Regions from separate parts of the Clostridium algidicarnis genome, predicted to be linked through region 4. Evidence: riboswitches for the same ligand, from Rfam matches in the RefSeq annotation. Region 4 holds a riboswitch; each other region holds the start of a gene.
What was found. Region 4 has a riboswitch for cobalamin ahead of BV55_RS0109260 (NEAT domain-containing protein). Riboswitches for the same ligand answer to the same signal wherever they lie in the genome.
Positions count from the first base shown of each region.

Region 1 (3,363 bases), 490 kb from region 4:
AGTAAGTACAGATAGTATTGTTTTAAATGAAGGAAGACTTCATTACTCCATTTTAAATGATGTTATTAAAATATGTGAAGACACTAAAGGACTTGGGATAATAGGGGGTCATAGTGGAGATATTTTAGGCATAATATATGAAGATGAAGAAGGTCTTAAAAAAGGTTTAGACTTAAATATAAAGATTAAAGATTATAGATGTTATGGAATAAAGACGTTAGATTCTATTGATAGATATAGAAAGAAGGGATAAGTATGAAAAAGTTATATGTAATTGGAATGGGCCCAGGGGGAATTGAACATATGTCAATAAAGGCACGAAAATCCTTAGAGGAAAGTGAAGTTATTGTAGGTTATGTAAAATACATAGATATGATTAAGTCCTTAATTGAAGGTAAAGAAGTTTATGCAACAGGAATGAAGGGCGAAGAGGAAAGATGTAAGCAAGCTTTAAGTATGGCAGAAAGTAAGACTGTGTCTATAGTTAGTACTGGAGATGCCGGAATATATGGTATGGCTGGACTTATACTAGAGTTATGTAAAGAAGAAGATATGGATAGTGTAGAGGTTGTACCAGGTATAACAGCGGCTTCAGCTGCTGCATCTATGGTAGGCGCACCTTTAATGCATGATAATTGCAATATTAGTTTAAGTGATCTTATGACACCATATTCACTAATTAAAAAAAGAGTAGAACTTGCTGCAAATGCAGACTTTGTAATTTCATTATATAATCCTAAAAGTAAGGGGAGACCAAATTATCTAAGAGAATGTATAGATATAATAAAGACTTTTAGAAAAGGAAGTACACCTGTAGCTATTGTGAAAAATGCTCTTAGAGATGGTGAAGAAAAGGAGATATTTACCTTAGATACTTTCGAAGATACTAATGTAGATATGTTTACTATTGTAATTATAGGAAATAGTGAAAGTTATATAAAGGGAGATAAGTTTCTTACACCTAGAGGATATCTGAGTAGATAGGTAGAATAGTTTATAGGATATAATTAAAAATTTAATAAAAGTTTAGGTGCCTTTTTTAGTAAAGGTGAAAAGGGAATGTGGTAAAAGCCACAGCAGCCCCCGCTACTGTATTTGAGTACAAACCTTACATGCCACTTCTTTAAATGAGGGAAGGGTAAGGGGAGGATGATTCATAAGCCAGGAGACCTGCCTAAACAAATAAACAAACTTTCGGAGGGAAGGTATTAGAAAAATCAAAGTAATTAATGATTTTGTATACTAATGACGCCCTTAGGGCGTCATTTTTTGTATAAATATAAATTTAATAGGAGGAAAAGAAATGAAGAAAAAGAGTGTTTTTATCTTATCGTTACTAATGTTTTTGGGAGGTACCTATATGGCAAATGCAATGCATATTGTAGAAGGATTTTTAAGTCCTTTATGGTGTGTGGTTTACTTTGCATTAAGTGCACCATTTTTCATACTAGGGCTCAGGGATATAAAAAGTAAAACAAAAGATAACAAAGATTTAAAGATGTTATTAGCCTTAGTTGCAGCCTATGCATTTGTACTGTCAGCAATGAAGCTACCGTCAGTTAGTGGTAGTAGTTCTCATCCTACAGGTACAGGACTTGGAGCTATCTTATTTGGACCTTATGTTATGAGTGTTGTTGGAAGTATAGTATTACTGTTCCAAGCAATATTTTTAGCACATGGTGGTATTACAACTTTAGGTGCTAACGTATTTTCTATGGGTATTGTAGGACCTATAATATCTTATGTTATTTATAGAGCACTAAAAAATAAGAATAAAAGATTAGCTGTGTTTTTAGCAGCAGCCTTAGGAGATTTAGTCACATATATAGTTACCTCATTACAACTAGGACTAGCATTCCCAGCCACAGATGGCGGAGTTTTAGCCTCTTTTATAAAGTTTATAGGAATATTTGCTATAACACAAATTCCACTTGCTGTAATAGAAGGAATTTTAACTGTTGGTATATTTGAATTCATTGAAAAGCATTCTAAAGAAGAATTAATATCATTAGGCGGGGTGAAATAATATGAAAAAGAAAATGATAACTATGATAGTTTTATGCTTCATCATAATAGTAGGAGCACTTGTAATTGGAAGAAATGGTGAATTTGAAGGGGCTGATTCTATGGCTGAAGAGGCTATAATGGAAATAGATGCTTCTTATGAACCATGGTTTAGCCATATATGGGAGCCACCATCAGGGGAAATAGAAAGCTTCTTATTTGCATTACAAGCAGCTGCAGGTGCTGGATTCATAGGTTACTATATTGGTAGAAAAACTGTATGCTCAAAGAAGTAATACTTCTTTCTAAAGTCAATGATAAATCAATAGTAAATCCTTTAGAAAAGATATTTATATCATTAGGTGCTATTATAATTTTAGGATTTAGCAAAAGCTATTTACCAATAATAATAAACATAATATTTTTTGGATTTATGCATTTTAAAAATAAGCATTATTTTAATATAGTAATGAAATTTTCATTAGGTACAGCAGCATTTGCTTTAATTTCGTCCATAACCTTTTTCTTTGATTATGGGGCTAAAGCTACCTTTTTAATAATAGCTAAGTCTTTTTCTGGTGGGCTTTGTGTAGGTTATTTATCACTTACCACCCCTATGGATGATATTTTGAATCTGCTTCATAAATCTAAATACTTACAGGACTTTTGTGATATAGCAAAAAGTATGGAAAGATTTATATTACTTTTAGAAGAGGAACTTATTATAATGACTAGTTCAGTTAAAAGTAGAAATGGATTTGATACCTTTAATCTTAAAATTAAAAATAGCGCTAAAATAGCTGGATTACTTTTTGTAAACACACTTAGAAGGTGGAATAATATAAAGGATGCTATAAATAGCAGATGTTATAATGGAACTTTAAATTATACCGCAAATTACAATAAGATTAATGTTAAGCATATGTTATTTATAGGTATGTATTTACTTTTTGTAAGTGTAATTATGATTATTTAATATTAAAAGGCTTAAAAGATATAATATATTTTTTAAGCCTTTTAGTTTTTAAAAAAGGGTTTTGTATAATTATAACTATGTAAAAATATTTTTTTCTGCTATACTAAACAGAATATAGTGTAAATGTATTAAATATAATGAAGACTTTTAGTATTAATCTTAAATTAAGATTGATATTAAAAGTTATTATTCTGAGAGAAAAGGTGAATTAATGAATATACTTAAGGGCAAAATAGCAGTAGTAACAGGATCTTCAAAAGGTATAGGAAGAGCTATAGCTAAAAAACTTGCTACAGAAGGGGCCTTAGTTGTAGTGAATTATAAGAGTGATGATGCTTCAGCTATGAATGTGGTAGATGAAATAAAAGATGCAGGTGGGTATG
Region 1 covers NZ_JNLN01000001.1:2,435,152-2,438,514, forward strand. Annotated here, with positions in the region: gene BV55_RS0111580 (GHMP family kinase ATP-binding protein) at 1-253, shown strand, start outside; gene cobJ (precorrin-3B C(17)-methyltransferase) at 256-984, shown strand; cobalamin riboswitch at 1,012-1,192, shown strand; gene BV55_RS0111590 (energy-coupling factor ABC transporter permease) at 1,304-2,026, shown strand; gene BV55_RS0111595 (energy-coupling factor ABC transporter substrate-binding protein) at 2,028-2,300, shown strand; gene BV55_RS0111600 (CbiQ family ECF transporter T component) at 2,285-2,980, shown strand; gene ymfI (elongation factor P 5-aminopentanone reductase) at 3,192-3,363, shown strand, end outside.
Region 1: another riboswitch for cobalamin. It lies ahead of BV55_RS0111590 (energy-coupling factor ABC transporter permease); the one in region 4 lies ahead of BV55_RS0109260 (NEAT domain-containing protein).

Region 2 (3,363 bases), 1.0 Mb from region 4:
ACTTTAACTGGATCTTTTAAGATGGAATCCACTAATTTTTTAATCTCGTTTGGCATAGTTGCTGAAAACAACATGTTTTGCCTAGTTACAGGTAATCTTGTTATGATTTTTTTTACATCATGTATCATACCCATATCAAGCATGCAATCTGCCTCATCAAGGACAAAGAACTCTACACGATGTAGATCAATAAACTTTTGATTAACCAGGTCAATTAATCTTCCAGGTGTTGCAACCAAAATATCCACTCCAGATTTTAATGCATTAGTTTGTGGATTTTGAGATACGCCACCAAAGATAACTAAGGTTTTAAGGTCTATATATTTCCCGTAAGATTCAAAGCTTTCACCAATTTGAATAGCAAGTTCTCTAGTAGGAGCAAGTATAAGTGCCTTAATATGGTTGGATTTTGACTTAGGGTTTTCTTTATTAATCATAAGCTGAAGTATAGGTATAGCAAAGGCAGCTGTTTTACCAGTACCAGTTTGTGCACAACCTAGAAAGTCTCTTCCATTAAGTATAGGGGGAATAGACTGCTCTTGTATAGGTGTTGGCTTTTCATATCCTTCAAGTTTTAAAGCCTTTTTTATTGGGGTTATAATATTTAAGTTTTCAAATAACATTTTTTCTCCTTAAAGGTGGATATTCTAAGTTTTAAATGAGCTAAATCTATTAAATGACATTGTGTAATTTTATTTTAAACTAAACAATCATTATTATGATAATACAACATTTAAGAAACCACCATTTTTAATTACGTATTTTAGTATATATTATTGTTGATAAATATCAATAAAATTCACAGTTTTAAAAATCATAATATTTAATTATAGTAAAAGATATTTATATTTGTATTTTTATAAGGGTGATAATATTTTACGACTTTAATATAATAACACAAACTAATGGATTTCCCTAAAATATATTAAATAATACACAACTTATGTGGTTAAATTTTCTATGGATGTTAATAATATAAAAGGCAGAGTATTTATTATAAAAAGTAACTATTAATTTATACTTGTGTAATATATGGAACATTTGAGGTGAAAGCAATGAGAATACCAAATCACATAGGAATAATTCCAGATGGCAATAGAAGATGGGCTATAGATAAAGGCTTATCTAAAGAAAGCGGATATAAATCAGGTATTGATCCTGGATTATTACTTTTTAAGTTATGTGAAAAACTAGGAATTAAAGAGATAACCTATTATGGATTTACAGTAGATAATACTAAAAGACCAAGGGAACAAATAAAGGCATTTACAGAGGCTTGTATTAATTCTGTAAACATACTTTTAAAGGAGGATGCTGAACTTCTTGTAGTAGGAAATACTAAATCTCCAATGTTTCCAAAAGAATTGCTTCCTTATACTACAAGGAGGGTCTTTGGGAAGGGAGGAATGAAGGTTAATTTTCTTGTTAATTATAGTTGGAAGTGGGATCTTGAGCATCTAAAGAGGTCTAAAAGTGTAAGCAATAACATTACAAATCAAATTCAATCTTACGATGTTTCAAAAATGGATTTAATTATAAGGTGGGGAGGACGAAGAAGATTAAGTGGATTTCTTCCAGTGCAGTCTATTTATTCTGATTTTTATATAATAGAAGATTATTGGCCAAATTTTAAAGAAAAACATTTTTATGATGCAATAAATTGGTATGATGCTCAAGATATAACTCTTGGGGGATAATAGGATATTAAATATAAAGACTTCACTGATTGTAACCTGTTGAATAGAGCATAAATAACTGATATAATTAAAGCGTAGCATAATAAAATAATAATTGTTTTAGGTACCTTTTTAGGTTTAATAGGGAAAGTGGTGAAGATCCACTACAGCCCCCGCTACTGTATACGGCGACAAAACCAAATCCACTGGAGATTATCTCTTTCTCTGGGAAGGATGGTGAAGGATGACCCGTGAGTCAGGAGACCTGCCTTAGACAATGTATGGGACTTCGGAGGGAAGCAAAGCCATGAATAATAAGTATTAATAATACTGATTTTTTTGTTGTGTAATTATTGAGCTTATTGATTCATAAGATTAGATACTTTATGCCTCCGTTTTACGGAGGTTTTATTTATTTAATTTTTATGAGTCATTTAGTATCTATCATCATTAATGTAACTAATAACTTTTTCAATTTAAGCATTAGTGGTAAGAAAGTATAGAGATTAGTTTATATCTTTTAGGAGATGTTAGCATCATGGAAATTGTTGATACTATAGCTTAGTAAAAAAAATATGTGGGGAGAATATCTAAATGAGTAAAATCAAAAGTCACAGAGAAATCAGAAAAGAAAAAGAAAAGGAAAAGGAATGGTACGTTAAGGTAATTAATATTTTAATAGGAAGTTTCCTTTATTCTATTGCAATCAATGCATTTATAATACCTCATAGACTTTTAAGTGGAGGAGCTGCAGGGATATCTCTTATCTTACAATATGTATCAAATATACCTTCAGGGTATTGGGTTTTTATTATTAATATACCGGTATTTATTATAGGGTATAAGTTAGTAAATAGAGAGTTTGTAGTTTTAAGTTTTATTGGAATGGTATCAATGTCTATATTTTTAGTTTTAACAAAGGATATGGTAAGTGTACTTAAAATAGAGGATATTTTTATATCAACTTTAGCAGGAGCCGTTGTGAGTGGAATAGGAATGGGAATGATATTTAAACAAGGTGCCTCTCAAGGAGGGACTGACATAGTAGCTATAATCCTTCGAAAAAGAAATGGAATGAAAATGTCCACTTTATACTTTGCTCTAAATGGTGTAATTGCAATGATGGGAATCTTCGTTACAAATCTTACATTAACACTTTATACTTTATTATTGATGTATATAAAATCAGTGGTTATAGATAAGGTTTTAAATAGCTTTAATAAGAAAAAGATATTATTAATAGTTACGTCTAAGGAAGAAGAAGTATCAGATTGCATAATTAAAAAGATAGGAAGAGGCACTACCTTCCTTTACGGTGAGGGGGCATATACTGGTGTCAAAAGGAAGATAATATACTGTGTAGTTAGTGAAAATGAATTAAATATGGTTCAAAAATTAGTAGAAGAAATAGATGAGTCAGCTCTTATTTCAGTTTCGGAAGCGGCAGATGTTCACGGAAATGGATTTTTACGATCGGTTATATAATAAAATTATAGGGGGGGTATTATGAGAGAGAAGGGAAAGGAATTAATTTTTATAAGTATAGGTAATTTAATGGTGGCATCAGGTATGTACTTTTTTCTTATGCCTAATAATTTAGCTACTGGAGGAGTTAATGGACTTGGTTTAATAATTAATTATTATTTACCTAAGTTCCCTGTTGGTGCTTTGATGATGATGATGAATT
Region 2 covers NZ_JNLN01000001.1:925,299-928,661, reverse strand. Annotated here, with positions in the region: gene BV55_RS0104615 (DEAD/DEAH box helicase) at 1-623, opposite strand, end outside; gene BV55_RS0104610 (undecaprenyl diphosphate synthase family protein) at 1,056-1,697, shown strand; cobalamin riboswitch at 1,782-1,963, shown strand; gene BV55_RS0104605 (YitT family protein) at 2,271-3,161, shown strand; gene BV55_RS0104600 (YitT family protein) at 3,183-3,363, shown strand, end outside.
Region 2: another riboswitch for cobalamin. It lies ahead of BV55_RS0104605 (YitT family protein); the one in region 4 lies ahead of BV55_RS0109260 (NEAT domain-containing protein).

Region 3 (3,363 bases), 700 kb from region 4:
ATGCTTAAATCCTCCACCACTAACGTAAAAGTCCATAATAGCAGAAATAACCCAACTTCCTTCACCTTTAACAAATCTTGTATCCTTGCTTGGATCTATACCAAGTGCAGTTAAAGCTACTATAACCTGTGCTATACTCTCACTATTTACTGATCCCCAACTTGAGTAGCCACCCTTGTCATTTTGAAGATTAGCTAAAACCTTAACTGCCCTATCAATATAAGGTTTAACTTTTTCATCATTTTTATATTTAGCTAAAGATTGTAGCGCCATTCCAGTTATGTCTGGATCTGGAGTCTTACCTGTTAGTGCCCAACCACCAACTACACCATTTTTATCTGTTATTTCCAAATCTAATATATAATCTATAAGGATATCTCTTGTAGTTTGAACCTTTACATCTTTCATTATAGGTATTTCATAATTATTAGTATCAAGTGCAATTAATGCAAATATAGGTCCATTTATTCCTTGTTTCTTTACAGAATTAAAATCCGCTAATTTTTCAAGTAAGTTATATCCTGCAACATTTGTTACATCTTTCCCTATGGCTGTAAGTCCTAATATAACTCTTGAGTATTCAGTATACTTAACTTTATGAAGAACTCCTCCCTTTTCCTTTAATTCATTTGCAACATTAATATAATATTTTTCATAATATTCTTCTGGAACAGTGTATCCTGCCCTTGCTAATGAAAGCATTGTCCACTCTCCACCAAGGGTTCCAAGAACAGGATTTGGTGTGTTTTTATACATTAAAGCTGCTGTTTCATCTATAGCTGTTTCTATGCTCGGATTTGACTTAATTAAATCTATTGATTTAGCTGGTTCTTCCGGTTTACTTGGTTCTTCTGGATTAGTTGATTTTTCTGGATCCTCTGGATTACCAGGTTTAGTTCCATTAACTGCATTGTCAAGAGTAGTAAATGCCTGATCTACGCTCTCTTGTGATGAATCCACCACCTGAGCTACCCTGTAAGCTTTGTCATAGGCTGCTTGTACACCTGCTTTTGAAAGAATAGCAGCTTTCTCTTTTGAGCTATTGATTTCTGCTAATTTTGCAGTAAGCTCACCTTTATTAGCAATAGGTTTATATGATCCTTCAAAGGAACCAGAAGTTGCGTCCCCTTCAAATCCACCACCAATATCTGACCCATAACCATAAACAGTAAACTGCCATCTAATAACGTCTCCGTCTTTTGGATAATATTCAGCAGCCCCAAAGTTAGGGAACTTATTATTTACAGAATACATCCACCCAGACATACTAGTATAATCAAACTCACCTAGCCAGTCATCTTCCGTTCTATCCTCATCAACATCTCCACATTCATCTAATATATATTGAGGGATATTTACCTTTCTTTTGTCCTTGTCCTTTACAGAGGCTAGATAGAACCCTTTATCTATCTCTCCCGTAATACGATAATTCCCTTCACCTAATAAATTAGTGATTACCTCAGATACCCTAGTATTTTCATATATAGGTACCTTTACCGGTTCTACTATATAACCAAGACCCAATGTGAATTTTTCCATAGATACTGTTACATAACCCTTTGGCTTTGAATCACTAGCCTTCTTAAATGTGTTAGAAATTGCACTAGCTGAAATCCCAAAAAACATAAATGCAACTAGTAGTACACTAAGCATTTTCTTCAGCGTTAAATTTTTCTTTTTCACAATTATACCCCCTTACTTTCTGTTGGTTTAATTTGATTAATAGTTACTTTTAACTATTAATTTACCCCTGGCACCTCCAGTTTTCTGGTCAGTACAATATTTTCGTTTATAACTTAATTGACTTTTTTAGTTCTTCAACTCTAATAGGTAATCCATCTTGAACAATAACCTTCATCTCACCAAATTCTACTTCTTTGATTATTTTTAATAATTTTTCCTCCTTTTCATTTAATTTGTAATGCTTTTCATCCATTGTTCTTATCCCCCCTATATACTACTTTGTGAAGCTTGTCTTTTCATGTAAACTTTATTCTATCCTAATACCTTTCCAAAAGGAACTCATATTCATAACCTAAAAATCACTTTATAGTTATCTAAAATTACAAATAAAAAAAGCCCCATTTCTAGGGCTTTAAGCACTTAATAACACATGGCATACTCAACATATACAGAGTAGTCGCTGCATAGTTATGGCATTAATTTCCCGCCGAAATCTTACACTTTCATTTTATGGCAGGTCTCCTGACTTATAGCTTCCATCCTAATCCTCTTTGTCTTCTCAAGAATTAATCTTAATGACTTTAGTAGAGTTTCGTAGCTATTACAGTAGCGGGGGCTGCTAAGGATTCTAACCTTATTCCCTATTATTGCATATGCAACCATAAAACATAATATTCATTATATATCTTCCTTCATTTTGTCAATTGATTTATTATATTATACTAAGATATAAATTCATCAATTCCTTCATTATTTGCATCATTAGATTTAATTAGTTTCCCATCACTTATGGTGATTACCCTTTTGCAATAAGATTCTAATATCATACAAACTTACTGTTCAAATCTTTCCATAGTTTATTTAAACACAATATCATTGAGCTTTGTAATGCCAAACACTAAATTTTACAAACACCTTTAAAATACTCTGAATTAAATGGGGGAAAATTTATCTAATTATCATTTAAAGTTTAATATTTTTATAAGTTTTATTTGCGAATTTTCTGTAAATTGTCGGTGTATTTGATATAATGGTATAGGAAGCAATAAACTATTACTTTCTATTTAATTTAAATAGTTGTATATTTGTAATAAAATAATATTCTTCTAGACAACCTATTTAAAATATTATATAACCAGTGAATAGATCTTATTCACCTAAGCCTTTTAAGAAAATATGAAAGCTTAAATTAAAATAAATAAAAAGGAGTACGCTACTAGACAAAATATATTTAACTAAGTCTACAAGGTACAAAATTTAATAATAAAACCAATGTTATGTGTACCGATGGCTAGTCGGGAGTTTATGACTTTTAAGATGCAAATGTAATCTTAAAAGTAAAAACCTTGATATGGATATATTTGTCCATATTTTAAGTAGCAGTGATTAAAATGGCAAAAATGACTACATCAAAAAAAATTGTTACTATGGCATTATTTATTGCAATAACCTTTATACTATCTAGATTCTTATCTATACAACTTTTACCTACAATAAAGATAAGTTTTGCGTTTTTACCCATAGCTTTAAGTGCTATGCTCTTTGGTCCCGTATATGGGGGAGTTATGGCAGGAGTAGAGGATCTTATTGGTGCCATCTTAGTTCCTAAAGGACCCTTCTTTCCAGGATTTACTTTAAGTGCATTTATAGTAGGACTAATTTATGGGTTAGTGCTTTATA
Region 3 covers NZ_JNLN01000001.1:1,248,684-1,252,046, reverse strand. Annotated here, with positions in the region: gene BV55_RS14860 (DUF4430 domain-containing protein) at 1-1,683, opposite strand, end outside; gene BV55_RS0106245 (DUF2292 domain-containing protein) at 1,790-1,936, opposite strand; cobalamin riboswitch at 2,179-2,362, opposite strand; gene BV55_RS0106240 (folate family ECF transporter S component) at 3,075-3,363, shown strand, end outside.
Region 3: another riboswitch for cobalamin. It lies ahead of BV55_RS0106245 (DUF2292 domain-containing protein); the one in region 4 lies ahead of BV55_RS0109260 (NEAT domain-containing protein).

Region 4 (3,363 bases):
TTTTCTAATCTTTCTTGAACTTTAACTCTAGCATTTAGAGCTCTTCCTTTTGCAGGTTCAGCATGATCAGTTGCGAGAAATCTTAGTTTATCTATTAGTTTTTCGTTTCTATCAATTTCTTCATTATCAACAGCGGCTAGTTCTTGTAACTCAATTTTAGTTTGAAGTAATGAGAAGTTATAATCAATATAGCTTCCATCAAACTCTTGTATTTCCATGTTTTCAAGGTGGATAATTTTGTTGAAACAATGATTAAGTAGATATCTGTTGTGAGTAATAATTAACATTGTTCCTTTATGTGAATTAATTAGATTTTTAAGAGAATTAAGGTTTTCAAAGTCTAAAAACACATCTGGTTCATCCATAATCATTAAGTCAGGACTATTTAGCATTGCCTTAATTACTTGAATAAGCTTAATTTCACCACCACTAAGGGAAGATATCATTATATCTTTATACTTCATTAAGTTTGTAAGATTTAGTTTCTTATTAATAACTTTTTCAAAATCATCACCATTAATTGCGTCAAATGCGTCTAAAGTTTGTTGATACTTTTCTAGTAAAGTATCAACATTGGTGGATGTTTCCATCTCACTGCAAATAGATGTCATTTCATTTTGTAGTTTAATAAATTCTTCTCCGATATATTCGAAAACTGTAATTTCTTTTGTTTCGCCCTGTTCTGAGAATTGACTTACATACCCAATTCTACAATTAGGGGATTTCTCTAAGGAACCATCAAACATATATTTTTCTGGATCAATAAGGATATCTATTAGTGTACTTTTTCCACTGCCATTTGTTCCTATGAAAGCACAATGCTGTCCATCTTCTAATGTAAATGAAATATTATTATATAGATCCTTTTTCGGAAATGAGTAGGATAAGTTATCAACTTTTATCATATTAGTACCTCTCTTTATCATTAAAAAAGAGCCTACAAAAATAAGCTCTTTAATATATTATTATATCAATTGAAATTTCATACTTTATTTTTATATAGTAAAGACATTTTACTAAGTTTAACATTGATAGCATAACACTTTTTGCTACTGAGTTCAATCACTTCATATAAGCAACAAAAACTGTCGCGGTTAACAAGTGAGTTCATCAAAGCATGTCCCCACAAGGAATCCAGGGTAGAATAAAATGGAAAACTGCGCTTAAGCAGAAATATTAGCAATCCCAAATAGCAAGAGGGTAACTTCGTCCCAATCTAACACCTCGAGGTCCAGAAAATTACCAGGTAAAAGCATTTCATTAAAATAAAGTTTAATGGAGTGCTTTTTTAGTTGATTTCCATAATAAAACCACAAAAAATATATTAATCGCACTTAAATAACAAATGAAATTAGTAAGATCGCTAGGTGCACAATTTAGCAATATTCAAACCTTTTAGCGTTAATCAAGCATTGATAAATTGTATTAAAATTAGAGTTTTAGACAACAAATCCACGATAGAAATATCGTGGATTTTTGTTATTCCAATTTTAGAGTAAGAATACAAATGAAATAAAAAGTGCTTGTATTAGAATATTATACATGATATAGTTAATTTGTAAAAATAAAATATTATGGAATAGGTTCAATAAATATAAGTATTTATTGATTAAAAGGGAAGAAGGGTTAAATCCTTCGCGGTCCCGCCACTGTGAATAGAGGAGTTTTGCAAGAATAAATTATGATTTTATACTTTGCATATACGATGATACTTAAGCCAGAAAATCTGCCTATTTTTATACACCGATAAGCTCTACGAATGATAGATGGTGTTTGAAAACGTATTCATTGCGTGGTTTAAACGATAAAATCCTTCTGGCTTAATGCAGAAGGATTTTTGTTTTGGAAAAGTTCAAAGATAAAGGAATTTATGTATATGTTTTAAGATTTCAGTCATAGTAGGTTTGGTGTGAAATTTTTATTTTTTAAAATAAAAATAGATTGGGGAGTATATTATGAAAACACATTCAAAAAGATTAGCATTAAGTATTTTAACATCCATTATGACTCTTATGTTGGTTACAGGGGTAAAAGCTTTTGCGGCAGAGACTCTTAGTGATGGGGAGTATACAATTAATGTACAAGCTTTAAATTCTAGCACAGGAGAATTATCTTCACAGGCTAGTAATGCAATAATAAATCCTGTCAAATTAGAGGTTAATAATAGTAAAATGTATGTGATTTTAGAGATGAAAGATACGATGAGCGACTTAACTGTTAAAAATTCAGCAGGAACATTTGATAGTGCTAGTAAAATCTCACAAAACGGTGATACCAAGACTGTAACTTACAAATTTCTTGTTGATAGTATAGATGAGCCAGTACAAGTAGAAAGTAATGTTGCAGCAATGGGAAGAAAAACTAATTTTAAAATAAGCTTTGATAAAAACACTATAAAAGCTATTACAACTCAAGCAAAGTCCAGTGAAGCAAAAGGAGCAAATGTAAATGGAAGTAATAATAAAAATGATACTATAACAACAAAAAACAATGGCAATGTTTCAAATCCTAAAACTGGAGATAATAGTTTTTTAAATTTATCAATAGTTATATTTATAGCTTCAATTATGTCAATATCTATGTATGGATCATGCAAAATTAAAAATAGAAAAGTTATGGGTAAATAATAAGTTGAAAAAAGGGAGGTTTTAATAGCCTCTCTTTTATAAAAATACAAAGTAAAAATGTAATGTACCTAATTGGTGAGGAAGAATGAGTATGAAAAAAAGGCTGGTTATAATTTGGACTATAGTTTTTATATATGCCACATATATATTAATTAATTGTAAGTTAGAGAGTAATAAAAACACTATAAAATTTGATAAAGTAAAGGTCATAGGTACAGAAAATCTAAATAATAAAGATGCAGTTGTATGTGAAAGAACATTAAATGATTTACAAACCAAAGAGGAAGATGTCATTTCTGAAAAATATAGCCCTCTTTTAGAATTGAATGAAGAAACTATAGGATGGATTAAAATACATAATACAACAATAGATTATCCTGTATTTAAAGGGAAAGACAATGAATTTTATTTAGATCATGATCCATACCAGGAAAAAAGTAAATATGGAAGTATATTTATGGATTTTAGGAATAAAGGTGCAAGTGATGATATTAATATAATACTTTATGGGCACAACATGAATGATGGTTCAATGTTTGCAGATCTTGTAAAATATAAAGATAGTAAGTTCTTGTATGATAATGAAATTATTGAATTTAATAATCTTTATAAAGATATAAAGTGGCAAATTTTTTCAGTATATATTACGGATACGAATTTTAATTATATTAGAACCCATTTTAATAGCGAAGAAGACTATGAGGAGTTTTTAAATAGTATTAATGATAAATCTATG
Region 4 covers NZ_JNLN01000001.1:1,946,185-1,949,547, forward strand. Annotated here, with positions in the region: gene BV55_RS0109255 (ABC-F family ATP-binding cassette domain-containing protein) at 1-905, opposite strand, end outside; cobalamin riboswitch at 1,565-1,748, shown strand; gene BV55_RS0109260 (NEAT domain-containing protein) at 1,956-2,627, shown strand; gene srtB (class B sortase) at 2,713-3,363, shown strand, end outside.